3 regions of the Pararhizobium sp. LjRoot238 genome follow, and region 2 is predicted to be linked to each of the others. Evidence: predicted binding sites of a transcription regulator. Region 2 holds the regulator's gene; each other region holds the start of a gene.
What was found. Region 2 encodes HrcA, which represses chaperone genes, less so after heat shock. Its sites were predicted from a motif close to GTTAGCACTCNCNNNNNGNGAGTGCTAAC; they were not measured.
Positions count from the first base shown of each region.

Region 1: a site for HrcA is predicted at 2,313-2,341, ahead of groES (co-chaperone GroES). Genes of this name have one in related genera too.
Region 3: a site for HrcA is predicted at 2,274-2,302, ahead of groES (co-chaperone GroES). Genes of this name have one in related genera too.

Region 1 is NZ_CAXUPP020000004.1:127,189-131,389, reverse strand. It holds gene ACSQ3F_RS26940 (hypothetical protein) at 95-298, opposite strand; partial or broken gene ACSQ3F_RS26935 (Tn3 family transposase) at 382-1,027, opposite strand; gene groES (co-chaperone GroES) at 2,393-2,689, shown strand; gene groL (chaperonin GroEL) at 2,756-4,201, shown strand, end outside.
Region 2 is NZ_CAXUPP020000001.1:855,881-860,081, forward strand. It holds gene ACSQ3F_RS04310 (SDR family NAD(P)-dependent oxidoreductase) at 1-175, shown strand, start outside; gene ACSQ3F_RS04315 (D-arabinono-1,4-lactone oxidase) at 199-1,434, shown strand; gene grpE (nucleotide exchange factor GrpE) at 1,621-2,235, opposite strand; gene hrcA (heat-inducible transcriptional repressor HrcA) at 2,350-3,408, opposite strand; gene rph (ribonuclease PH) at 3,618-4,201, shown strand, end outside.
Region 3 is NZ_CAXUPP020000001.1:370,537-374,737, forward strand. It holds gene chrA (chromate efflux transporter) at 1-1,269, opposite strand, end outside; gene ACSQ3F_RS01960 (chromate resistance protein ChrB domain-containing protein) at 1,262-2,095, opposite strand; gene groES (co-chaperone GroES) at 2,360-2,656, shown strand; gene groL (chaperonin GroEL) at 2,723-4,201, shown strand, end outside.

The sequences.
Region 1 (4,201 bases), on a different contig from region 2:
AGGCGGATCGCCCATCCCAATCGTCGACCGCAAGGTGATCGCAGCAGCGCCATTTGCGATCCGCGACCGCGCTTCTTTCCGAACGATGCGTCCTTCACGCGTCCTTCCTATTTTCGATCGCCAGTTCCATCACCAAATCCGCGACTTCGACGAGTGCCGCTGCCGCCTCTTCACGCGTCCATCCGGCGTGGATTGCTTCTTCCATGACCTGTTGGATCTTGTTCTCAATCGCTTCCTGACAATCGAGAAATCGGTCGTCGTAGTCGCCATCCTGCTTCGGGGTTTTGATCGGCTGCATGTTGGTTCCTCCGGCCGGCGACGGGACAGTATGTGCCAATAAGAATTGCCAGCACGATCTCGTCCTCCTCACGCCTGCCTTCTCTAATATACCGCAAAAGATACCGGATGTGCCGGTGAAGATAATTGTTCGGCATGCGGCCAATTCACGAGGACAAGGAGCGTATCAATCGGCCTAGCTAAAGAAACCCGTATGCGCGCCAGAAGTTCGGGCGGCACATCAAGTCCTTCGTTCCGTCGCTCTACGACTGCCCGGCCGAGATGAACGGTATTCCAGTAGATGATGACCGCCGAAACCAGGTTGAGCCCGGCGATCCGATAGTGCTGGCCTTCTGTGGTGCGATCACGGATTTCACCTTGGCGACCGATGCGAAGCGCATTCTTGAGCGCATGGTGGGCCTCGCCCTTGTTGAGGCCGATCTGGGCGCGGCGCTGCATGTCCGTGTCGAGAATCCATTCGATAATGAACAGCGTGCGCTCGATGCGACCGACCTCGCGCAACGCAGCCGCCAGATCATTCTGGCGGGGGTAGGAGGCAAGCTTGCGGAGCAACCGGCTCGTCCTGATCTTGCCGGCCGCCATGGTGGCGGCACAACGGAACAGGTCAGGCCAGTTTGCAATGAACAGTTCGTCGCGAATTTTGCCACCGACCAGCTTGCGCAGGTCTTTGGATGTCCCTAAGGGATCGAAACACGTAGAGGCGCTTCGAGGGCAGATCGCGGATGCGCAGGACCAGCCGATACCGAAGCCGGACTCGGCGCTGCTAGTGGTCGAGCAGGCTGCTTCGACATAGGCGCGGGCGCGGTAGGTCCATCAAGAGGGGCAGGAAATGGCAGGCCGGTGGTGGCGCGATCTTTACAATATCGGAACCGCTGCTTGTGATGTAGTGCATGCTCGTGTGAAGGGGCAGTGTCCGGCGTCTGCAGGAAAATGCGGGCCAATGCCTCGATCAGGAGCAGAGTCGATGGCCACTTGCGCGGCTTGCGGGGTTGAACGGCAGTGCATCGTACTCGGTTCCTTCGTTGATTCCCACGGATTGAAGCACCGCTTTGATCTCGTGCACATGGCGTCCGGTGATTGCGAAATCGACGTCATGAAATTTCTCCTGTTGAGACAGGCCGAACGGTACGAATTTTCGTTTGTTCAGTGACCGTCGAATGCTTGATCGGGCAACACGCTACGGAGGCTGATCAGTATCAATGGCTTATTGGCTTTTTGCCAACGCGTTCCCTTCGAAAGCCCTTAGTTCGTCATACAACGCCTCGACGGTGACGGCAGCGAGGTCGGCTGATGCGGCGTAGCCTTGCGAAGCAATGGCAGTTTCGCTCCTGATATTCGACCAATGCCACAACCCCTTGAACCGTGGTCGTGGCTCCAGAAATATCCGCCCGATCAGGATCTCTCCGTCGAAGCCGATGAAATCATTTTCCGGAGAGAGCTCCAGCGGCCGCCATTGATATCGTGGTCGCGTAATTTCAGATGATCTCACAGGCGTTATCTCCCCGGCTGGGCCGCGTTCTTGGAAGCCTCGGCGGCCGCTGGGCTTCTTGGTACAAACCCGCGCGCGTTTAGTCGCCCGCGGACTTCTTCGCATCCGGAAACTTCGTGGTGTCGGGTTTGCCTGGCGCAGGGGCAGCGGGTTGCTTCTTCTCTTCAGCTTCAGTCTTTGGGCGAAACTTAATCATCTCAATGATCCTTTGGTCGCGCTTCAGGAAACTGACGGCGCGCGTCGTCACATGTGAATTGGTGGACGTAAAAGGAAGGTCAGCCGAACAAGTTCTCTAGAAATATGCCTCGTGTAGCGCCAGATAGGCGCCAAGCATCAAGAACAACGCCAATGTCCACTTGATGAGAAAAAGCACGTAGTCAAAGTGATAAAAGGAATCGAAGAACGATTTCATTGCAGGCCTCCCGTATTAATCGGATAGCCGCGTCTCTCTAGCATACTAAACCGGGTCGATGTTTTAAATATTTGGCTACACCGGATTATCATTGTCGCCTGCTGCCGAATGATCGCTAGCACTCTAAGGTAGAGAGTGCTACTGTTATTCGATGGGAGAAGCCATTCGGCTACGATCCCGCTAAGGAACCCAAAATGGCTGATACCAAATTTCGTCCGCTGCACGATCGCGTCGTCGTGCGCCGTATCGAGGCTGAAGCAAAGACCAAGGGCGGCATCATCATTCCGGATACCGCCAAGGAAAAGCCGCAGGAAGGCGAAATCGTTGCCGTCGGCACCGGCGTTCGTGACGATAGCGGCAAGCTGATCGCGCTCGACGTCAAGGCTGGCGACCGCATTCTGTTCGGCAAGTGGTCGGGCTCGGAAGTCAAGCTCAACGGCGAAGAGCTTCTGATCATGAAGGAAGCCGACATCATGGGCGTCATCGGCTGATCCTGGCCGGTTCCCTTCTCCACAATTCCATAAAACCAATTGGGCACCAGCCCGGGAGTTTTTAAAATGGCAGCCAAAGAAATCAAGTTCGGCCGCACCGCGCGCGAAAAGATGCTGCGTGGCGTCGACATCCTCGCAGACGCCGTCAAGATAACGCTGGGTCCCAGGGGCCGTAACGTCATCATCGACAAGGCCTATGGCGCACCACGCATCACCAAGGATGGTGTGACTGTCGCCAAGGAAATCGAGATCGAAGACAAGTTCGAGAACATGGGCGCCCAGATGGTCCGCGAAGTTGCTTCGAAGACCAACGACATCGCCGGCGACGGTACGACGACTGCAACGGTTCTCGCCCAGGCGATCGTTCGCGAAGGCACAAAGGCTGTTGCCGCCGGCATGAACCCGATGGACCTGAAGCGCGGCATCGATCTTGCAGTGACAGAAGTGGTCAAGGGTCTTGTCGCCAAGGCCAAGAAGATCAGCACTTCGGAAGAAGTGGCCCAGGTCGGCACGATCTCCGCCAATGGCGAAACGGAAATCGGCCAGTACATCGCTGACGCGATGCAGAAGGTCGGCAATGAAGGCGTCATCACGGTTGAAGAAGCCAAGACCGCCGAAACCGAACTCGAAGTCGTCGAAGGCATGCAGTTCGACCGTGGTTATCTGAGCCCGTATTTCGTCACCAATGCCGAGAAAATGGTTGCCGAACTGGAGGACGCCTATGTTCTCCTTCACGAGAAAAAGCTTTCCAACCTGCAGGCCATGCTCCCGGTTCTCGAAGCCGTCGTTCAGACCGGCAAGCCGCTCCTGATCATCTCGGAAGACGTCGAAGGCGAAGCGCTTGCAACGCTCGTTGTCAACAAGCTGCGTGGTGGCCTGAAGATTGCTGCCGTCAAGGCTCCGGGCTTCGGCGATCGCCGCAAGGCCATGCTGGAAGACATCGCCATCCTGACCGGTGGCCAGGTCATCTCCGAAGACATCGGCATCAAGCTGGAAAACGTCACGCTCGAAATGCTCGGCCGCGTCAAGAAGGTGACCATTACGAAAGAGAATACCATTCTCGTCGATGGTGCCGGCAAAAAGCCGGAGATCGAGGGTCGTGTTGCCCAGATCAAGGCTCAGATCGAAGAAACAACCTCCGACTACGACAAGGAAAAGCTGCAGGAGCGCCTGGCCAAGCTTTCGGGCGGCGTCGCCGTGATCCGCGTCGGCGGTGCGACTGAAATCGAAGTCAAGGAAAAGAAGGATCGTATCGACGACGCGCTGAATGCGACACGCGCTGCGGTCGAAGAGGGTATCGTTCCCGGCGGCGGCACGGCGCTTCTGCGTGCCTCGATCGTTCTCGACATCAAGGGTGCCAACGACGACCAGACGGCGGGTATCAACATCGTCCGCAAGGCGCTTCAGTCGCTGGTTCGCCAGATAGCTGAGAACGCCGGTGACGAAGGTTCGATCGTGGTCGGCAAGATCCTCGAAAGCAACACCGACAACTACGGCTACAACGCCCAGACC
Region 2 (4,201 bases):
GGTGGGTCTGACAAAATATGGCGTCGATGTCTCCGACGCGGCAATCGCTGCCCAGCAGGGCCGGATGTGCGACCCTATGGAAGTGGCGCAGGCGGCGCTGTTCCTGGCAAGCGACGAATCCAGCTTCGTCAACGGCACGCATCTTTTCGTCGACAACTGCTTCACGGCCGTCTGAACAACAAAGGGGAGAACGGGAACATGATGGACGCAGGCGGACACTGGCGAAACTGGGTGGGAAATCAATCGTGCATCGTTCGCCACAGGGGGGCGCCCGAGAGCGAAGCGGCACTTTCGGAAATGGTGCGGGAGGCGACGTCGAACGGACTGAATGTCCGCTGTGCCGGGTCCGGTCATTCCTTTACCCCGGTGGCGCTGACCAGCGGGCTGCATCTGACGCTATCGAAGCTGCAGGGCATCACCAATATCGACACGGCGCGCAAGCGCGTTTCCGTCCATGCCGGCACGACGATCAACACGCTCGGCAAGGCGCTTAAAGCAAACGGCCTATCGATGATCAACCAGGGCGATATCGACAGCCAGGCGCTGGCGGGCGCTCTGACCACCGGCACGCACGGCACCGGCTTGAAGCTCGGCAACATGGCCTCGCAGATCGTCGGCATGCGGCTGGTGCAGCCTGACGGCAGCATTCTGGCGATCGACGACAGCCAGCCGGATATGCTGAACGCCGCCCGTGTCTCCCTCGGCATGCTCGGCGTCATCTCCGAAATCACACTGCAGGTGATGGACAGCTACAATCTGCATGAGAAGCTCTGGCGCTGTACCTTCGACGAATGCATGGAGAGCCACGACGATCTCGCCGCCAACCACCGGCATTTCGGCTTCTTCTGGTGTCCGGTGCCGGAAAGCCGGCATTGCTACTGCCTGCCGGACACATCATCGGTCTCAACGACGACAAGCCTCTCCGATGTCTGCGAGATGAAGACGATCGACATCACCGGCCGGCCGCCGATGGAAAGCGCCTTCGAGAAGATCGCCTATTCCTCGGAGATCTACCCGATCGAATACGTTCCGAATTTCCACGAGCTGGAATATGCCGTGCCGGTCCGATACGGCAAGCAGGCCTGCATGGAAGTGCGCAAGCTGATGCTGGAAAAACACCCGACCTGCATCTATCCGATCGAATACCGCTTCACCGCTGGCGACGGCGGCTGGATCAGCCCGTTCTTCGAGCAGGATTCGATCACGCTCTCGGTCTCCGGCGAGCCGGGCACGGACTACTGGAATTATTTGAAGGACGTTGACGATATCCTGCGCCAATTCGGCTCGCGCCCGCATTGGGGCAAGCTGCATTTTCTCGGCGCAGAGGATGTAACAGCGCTTTATCCGCGCTCGGGGGATTTTAGGGCGCTGCGGGCAAAGCTGGATCCGGAGGGGCGGTTTTTGAACGACCATCTGCGGCAGTTGTTCGGGTAATTTCGGGCGGAGCATGCCGAGGCCCACCCCCCCTCTGTCACTGCGTGACATCTCCCCCTCAAGGGGGGAGATCATTCTTTTCCCTTTATACGCCCTGAAGCCAATGGCAATCTCCCCCCTTGAGGGGGAGATGTCGGCGTCGCCGACAGAGGGGGGTTCCACGGCACATAGCCGGCTGCCCGTGTCTCAACCCGCCGGCGTCTCTTCCGCTGCAACCGCCTTCGGGCCGCCCTTGGCGACGCCGACCATGGCGGGGCGGAGCACGCGTTCGCCGATGGTGTAGCCGTCCTGGACCACCTGGACGACGGTGTTGTTCGGCACTTCGGTGTTCGGAACCTCGAACATCGCCTGATGGAAATTCGGGTCGAACTTCTGGCCGACCGGTTCCAGCTTCTGTACGCCATGGCGCTCAAGCGCCGAAAGCATGGCCCGCTCAGTCATTTCCACGCCTTCGACCAGCGCGTTGAAGCCCGCATCACCCGCCTGGCGCGCTTCGGTTGGGATGGCATCAAGCGCGCGGCGCAGATTGTCGGAGACGGCCAGCATGTCGCGGGCAAAGCCGGCGACGGAATAGGACTTCGCGTCCTTGACATCGCGCGCGGTGCGGCGGCGCAGATTGTCCATCTCGGCAGCAAGCCGCAGGTAACGGTCGCGATAATCAGCGGCTTCGGCCCTGGCGACTTCCAGGGGATCGGGTTCGACAGCGGCGGCTTCGACCTGCTCAGCGGCAGCGTCAGCGTTCACCGCGGCTTCTTCGGCTGCGTTGGCATCTGCTGCATGTTTGTTCGTGTCGTCGGTCATGACGGTCTCCGGAATGTCGCTATGTTAGGATTTGCAGCCGATATCGAGCTTTGAAGGGGAAAAATCAAGGGTTCAATCGAACGAGCGCGGCAAAAACCGGCGTTTCGGGTGTGATCATCGCGACAGCCGCGACATCAATTGCGCGGTATAGTCCACCATCGGCACGATGCGCGAATAGTTGAGCCGGGTCGGGCCGATGACCCCGACCGCGCCGATGATCTTGTCGTCGCCATCCTTGTAGGGCGCGACGATCAGCGACGAGCCGGAAAGCGAAAACAGCTTGTTTTCCGAGCCGATGAAGATGCGAACCCCAGGCCCGCTTTCGGCCAAGTTGAGAATTTCGATCAGGCTATCCTTCTTTTCCAGATCGTCGAACAGCATGCGCAGCCGGTCGATATCCTCGGCACCGGCAAGTCCCTCAAGCAGGTTGGCGCGGCCGCGGACGATCAGCTTGGTCGGGTTTCCTTCCGTTTCACTGCCCGCCCAGATGGCGAGGCCCCGCTCGACGAGGTCTTGGCTCAGCGTATCGAGTTCGCGCCGGACGGTTTCCTTGACCTTCTCCAGTTGGCTACGCACTTCGGGCAGCGTCTGGCCGGCGAGATGCGCATTCAGGAAATTGGCGGCCTCGGTCAGCTGCGAACTGGTGACGCCCGCGGGAAGCTCGATGATGCGGTTTTCGACCTGATCGTGTTCGCCGACCAATACGGCAAGCGCCTTGGTCGGCGCCAGGCGCATGAATTCGACATGTTTCAGCACCGGATCGCTCTTGGCCGTGATCACCAGCCCTGCCCCGCGCGACATGCCCGACAGCATCTGGCTCGCTTCGTTCAGGAGGGTCTCGACGGGCTGGTCGCGATCGTTGCGGCGCACGTGCCGGTCGATCGAGGCACGATCCTCGGCCGACAGGTCGCCCACCTGCATGAAGGCATCGACAAAAAAGCGCAGGCCGATCTGGGTCGGCAGACGACCGGCGCTGATATGCGGGGAATAGATCAGGCCGAGATCTTCCAGGTCGCTCATGACGTTGCGCACGGAGGCCGGAGACAGCGACATCGGCAACAGCCGCGACAGGCTACGGGAGCCGAGCGGCTCGCCGCTTTCCAGATAGCTCTCCACGATACGACGGAAAATTTCGCCCGAACGCTCGTCGAGCGCGATCAGCCTTTCCCGCATCGCAGATTTATCCACCATCATTCGAACGCAAAACCCATTCTGTTCAGATCAACTGAAATATAGTGATCCCGGCCCGGATAGCAAAAGGGAAATTGGCCCGGAAGCCTTCGCCTCCAGCACTTGCCCGGTCATTTGTTCTTTTCCTCGCAAGTGATTTCCCTTCCTCCCAACATAGGCTAGAAGGCTGACAAACATCACAGGAGTTCATGATGCGGCCTTCCGGCAGAAAAACCGATCAGATGCGCAAAGTCTCGTTCGAGCGCGGCGTTTCCAAACATGCCGAGGGGTCCTGTCTCGTCAAGTTCGGGGATACGCATGTGCTGTGCACCGCGAGCCTTGAAGACAAGACGCCGCCGTGGCTGCGCAACAGCGGCAAGGGCTGGGTGACAGCCGAATACGGCATGTTGCCACGCGCCACCGGCGAGCGCATGAAACGCGAGGCCGCCAGCGGCAAGCAGAGCGGCCGCACCCAGGAAATCCAGCGGCTGATCGGACGCTCACTCAGGGCCGTGGTCGACCTGCAGGCGCTCGGCGAACGCCAGATCTCCATCGACTGCGACGTCATCCAGGCCGATGGCGGCACCCGTACCGCCTCCATCACCGGCGCCTGGATCGCTCTGCGCGACTGCCTTGCCTGGATGGAAGCGCGCAACATGATCAAGGTCGAGAAGGTTCTGAAGGACCATATCGCCGCGATTTCCTGCGGCATCTTTGCGAACCAGCCGGTGATCGATCTCGATTATCTGGAAGACTCGGCTGCTGAAACCGACGCCAACTTCGTCATTACCGGCTC
Region 3 (4,201 bases), 490 kb from region 2:
CAGAAGCGTGAGCAGGAATGCTGCCGGCTGAAACGTCTGCCAGGCAGGAAGCGGCATCGACAACGGCCAGACCACATACCGGCTAACCTCTGCGAAAAGAACGTGCAGGCCAAACCAGAGCGCCAGGTTGAGAATGACGCCGGTGACCGCCGCCGAGATCGCCGCCAGCGCACCCGAAAGCGCCCTGTTGTTGCGCAATGTCTCTATATAGGGCGCGCCGAGAAAGATCCACAGAAAGCAGGGAATGAAGGTGACCCAGGTCGCAAGTGTTGCCCCCAAGATGCCGGCCCAGAGCGGGTCGAGACCGAGCGGTGCGCGAAAAGCGGCCATGAACCCGACGAAGGAGAGCACCAGCACGAGGGGGCCTGGCGTCGTTTCGGCCAGCGCCAGACCGTCCAGCATCTCGCCGGGCCTCAGCCAGTGATAGGTCTCGACCGCCTGCTGGGCGACATAGGCAAGCACGGCATAGGCACCGCCGAAGGTCACCACCGCCATCTTGGAGAAGAACAGGCCGATCGCGGTATAGACGTTGTCAAAGCCGAGTATTGTGCCGATGACGACGAACGGCGCGATCCAGAGCGCCGCCCAGACGCCGAAGACCCGGACCGCCCGGCCCCAGGATGAGACGACATCCGGGAAATCGCTGTCGATGACCGAGGGCTGGTCGGCCTGCTTCGCCGCCGCCATGGTTCTCCCTTCCGCCGATTGCGCGCGGGTGGCGACGTAGCCGGCGACGCCCGCCGCCAGAACGACCAGCGGAAATGGCAGATCGAAGAAGAAAAGCGCCGCGAAGGCGAAAGCGGCGACGATCACGGCAAAACGGGTTTTCACTGCCCGGCGGCCGACGCGGATGACCGCCTCGATGACGATCGCCAGCACCGCCGCCTTCAAGCCGAAAAACAGCGCGGCGAGCCAATCCGTCTCCTGGAACAGCGCGTAGGCCGACGACAGGCCAAGGATGACGAAAAACCCCGGCAACACGAACAATGTGCCGGCGACGATGCCGCCGCGCGTGCCGTGCAACAGCCAGCCGACATAGGTGGCAAGCTGCTGCGCTTCGGGACCCGGCAAAAGCATGCAGAAATTCAAGGCATGCAGAAACCGGCTCTCGGAAATCCAGCGTCGCTCCTCCACCAGTTCCCTGTGCATAAGCGCGATCTGGCCCGCCGGGCCGCCGAAACTCAAGAGCCCGATCTTCGCCCAGACCCTGGTGGCCTCGGCGAATGTCGGATGCAGCGGCGGCGACTGTATCTGCACCGCCTCATTCATTGTCTTTGCTCTTCTTCGCGACGTGCTGCACCCATTCGTGTTTTTCCTGCGTGGCGTCGCGCGCCCAGCGATAGAAGGCGTCGTAAAACGTCATGCCCGCCTCCAGTTGCTCCAGATCGTCGGCAAACATCCGCGAGAGGCCGAGCGACGCCGCGAGCAGACCGGCGGCTTCGGGAACCAGATCGAGCCGGTCGGTATCGGCCGCGCGGACAATCAGGGTGAGATGCTCAAGTGCCGGAAATGAGAGACCAAATTCCTTGACCATCGTGTCGAAGGTGCAGTCGTCGCCCCTGTGGCTCCAGAAGACATTTTCCACATCGAACGGCGTCGCGCCGAAACGATCTGCGACGGCTTCGACTTCCGGGGCCGAAACGAAGAGAAACGTCGCGGCTGGATCGACGAAGCGGCGGATCAGCCAGGGGCAGGCAATGCGATCGATCTTCGGGCGCGAGCGCGTGACCCAGACCGTTCCGCCATTCGCGTTTTCACCCGGCAGGGCAGCGACTGGAACGAGTGGCAGGTCTGCTGCCTGCCAGGCTTCAAACCCGCCTTCGAGCGTCTCTGCCTCGGCGCCGGCATTTCGCAGCCAGGCGGCGACGCCTTCGCTGAGCTTCTTGCCCTTCTGGCAGACCACAACGACCCAGCGGCCGCGATAATCCGCCCCCCATTGCCGCACATCGGCGTAAGGGCGCCGGAAAGACGCGGGAAGAAGAAGCGGCTGGGCGGCGAAATCCTCATCGTCGCGCACATCGATAACGACCGGGCCCTTGGGGGTGCCGATCAGGCGGACAAGTTTTTCGGTGGAAATAGCGTTATACGAGGCCATGGTTTACGTCCTTTTCGAGGGATTGGACGCGAAGTGATGGCATGACGCCTCGTGGGGCATTCGCAGACCCCATGCGCAAATTAGACAAAAAAGCCGGAACCAAGTCAATCATTTTCGCCGCAAAAGAATCTGCCGGCCCATTCTTGACTCAATCGGCAGCCATCCTTATCTCCGGATCGCTAGCACTCACGCAATAGGAGTGCTAACATCCATCCATCGGGTCGGTTCACGATCCGTGAAGTCATTTGATCGAGGGATTAGACAATGACAAGCACCAATTTCCGTCCTCTGCATGACCGCGTCGTCGTACGCCGCGTCGAGTCTGAAGCCAAGACCAAGGGCGGCATCATCATTCCGGACACCGCCAAGGAAAAGCCGCAGGAAGGCGAAATCGTCGCCGTCGGCACCGGCACCCGTGACGACAAGGGCGCTCTCATCGCTCTCGACGTCAAGGCTGGCGACCGCGTTCTGTTCGGCAAGTGGTCGGGCACCGAAGTCAAGCTCAACGGCGAAGACCTTCTGATCATGAAGGAAGCCGACATCATGGGCGTCATCGGCTGATCCTGGCCGGTTCCCTTCTCCACAATTCCATAAAACCAATTGGGCACCAGCCCGGGAGTTTTTAAAATGGCAGCCAAAGAAATCAAGTTCGGCCGCACCGCGCGCGAAAAGATGCTGCGCGGCGTCGACATCCTCGCTGACGCAGTCAAGGTAACGCTCGGCCCGAAGGGTCGTAACGTCATCATCGACAAGTCGTTCGGCGCACCGCGCATCACCAAGGACGGCGTTTCCGTCGCCAAGGAAATCGAACTCGAAGACAAGTTCGAAAACATGGGCGCCCAGATGGTCCGCGAAGTTGCTTCGAAGACCAACGACATCGCCGGTGACGGCACGACGACTGCAACGGTTCTTGCCCAGGCCATCGTTCGCGAAGGCGCCAAGAGCGTTGCCGCCGGCATGAACCCGATGGACCTGAAGCGCGGTATCGACCTCGCTGTTACCGCCATCGTCAAGGACATCGTTGCCAAGTCCAAGAAGATCAACACTTCGGAAGAAGTTGCCCAGGTAGGCACGATCTCGGCAAACGGCGAGACGGAAATCGGCCAGTACATCGCTGACGCGATGCAGAAGGTCGGCAATGAAGGCGTCATCACGGTTGAAGAAGCCAAGACCGCCGAGACCGAGCTCGAAGTCGTCGAAGGCATGCAGTTCGACCGTGGCTACCTCTCGCCCTACTTCGTAACCAACCCGGAAAAGATGGTTGCCGAACTGGACGACGCTTACATCCTTCTCCATGAGAAGAAGCTCTCCAACCTGCAGGCAATGCTTCCGGTTCTCGAAGCCGTCGTTCAGACCGGCAAGCCGCTCCTCATCATCTCGGAAGACGTCGAAGGCGAAGCCCTTGCGACCCTCGTCGTCAACAAGCTGCGTGGCGGCCTGAAGATTGCTGCCGTCAAGGCTCCGGGCTTCGGCGATCGCCGCAAGGCCATGCTGGAAGACATCGCCATCCTGACCGGTGGCCAGGTCATCTCCGAAGACATCGGCATCAAGCTCGAAAACGTCACGCTCGAAATGCTCGGCCGTGCGAAGAAGATCTCGATCTCCAAGGAAAACACCACCATCGTTGATGGTCATGGCAAGAAGGCTGAGATCGAAGGCCGCGTTGCCCAGATCAAGGGTCAGATCGAAGAGACCACCTCCGACTACGACCGCGAGAAGCTGCAGGAACGTCTTGCCAAGCTCGCTGGCGGCGTTGCAGTCATCCGCGTCGGCGGTGCGACTGAAATCGAAGTCAAGGAAAAGAAGGACCGTATCGACGACGCCCTCAACGCAACGCGCGCTGCCGTTCAGGAAGGTATCGTTCCTGGCGGTGGTACGGCTCTGCTGCGTGCCTCGATCGTTCTCAACATCAAGGGCGCCAACGACGACCAGACGGCCGGTATCAACATCGTCCGCAAGGCGCTGCAGTCGCTGGTTCGCCAGATCGCTGAAAACGCAGGTGACGAAGGTTCGATCGTGGTCGGCAAGATCCTCGAAAGCGGCACCGACAACTACGGCTACAATGCCCAGACCGGCGAATATGGCGACATGATCGCCATGGGTATC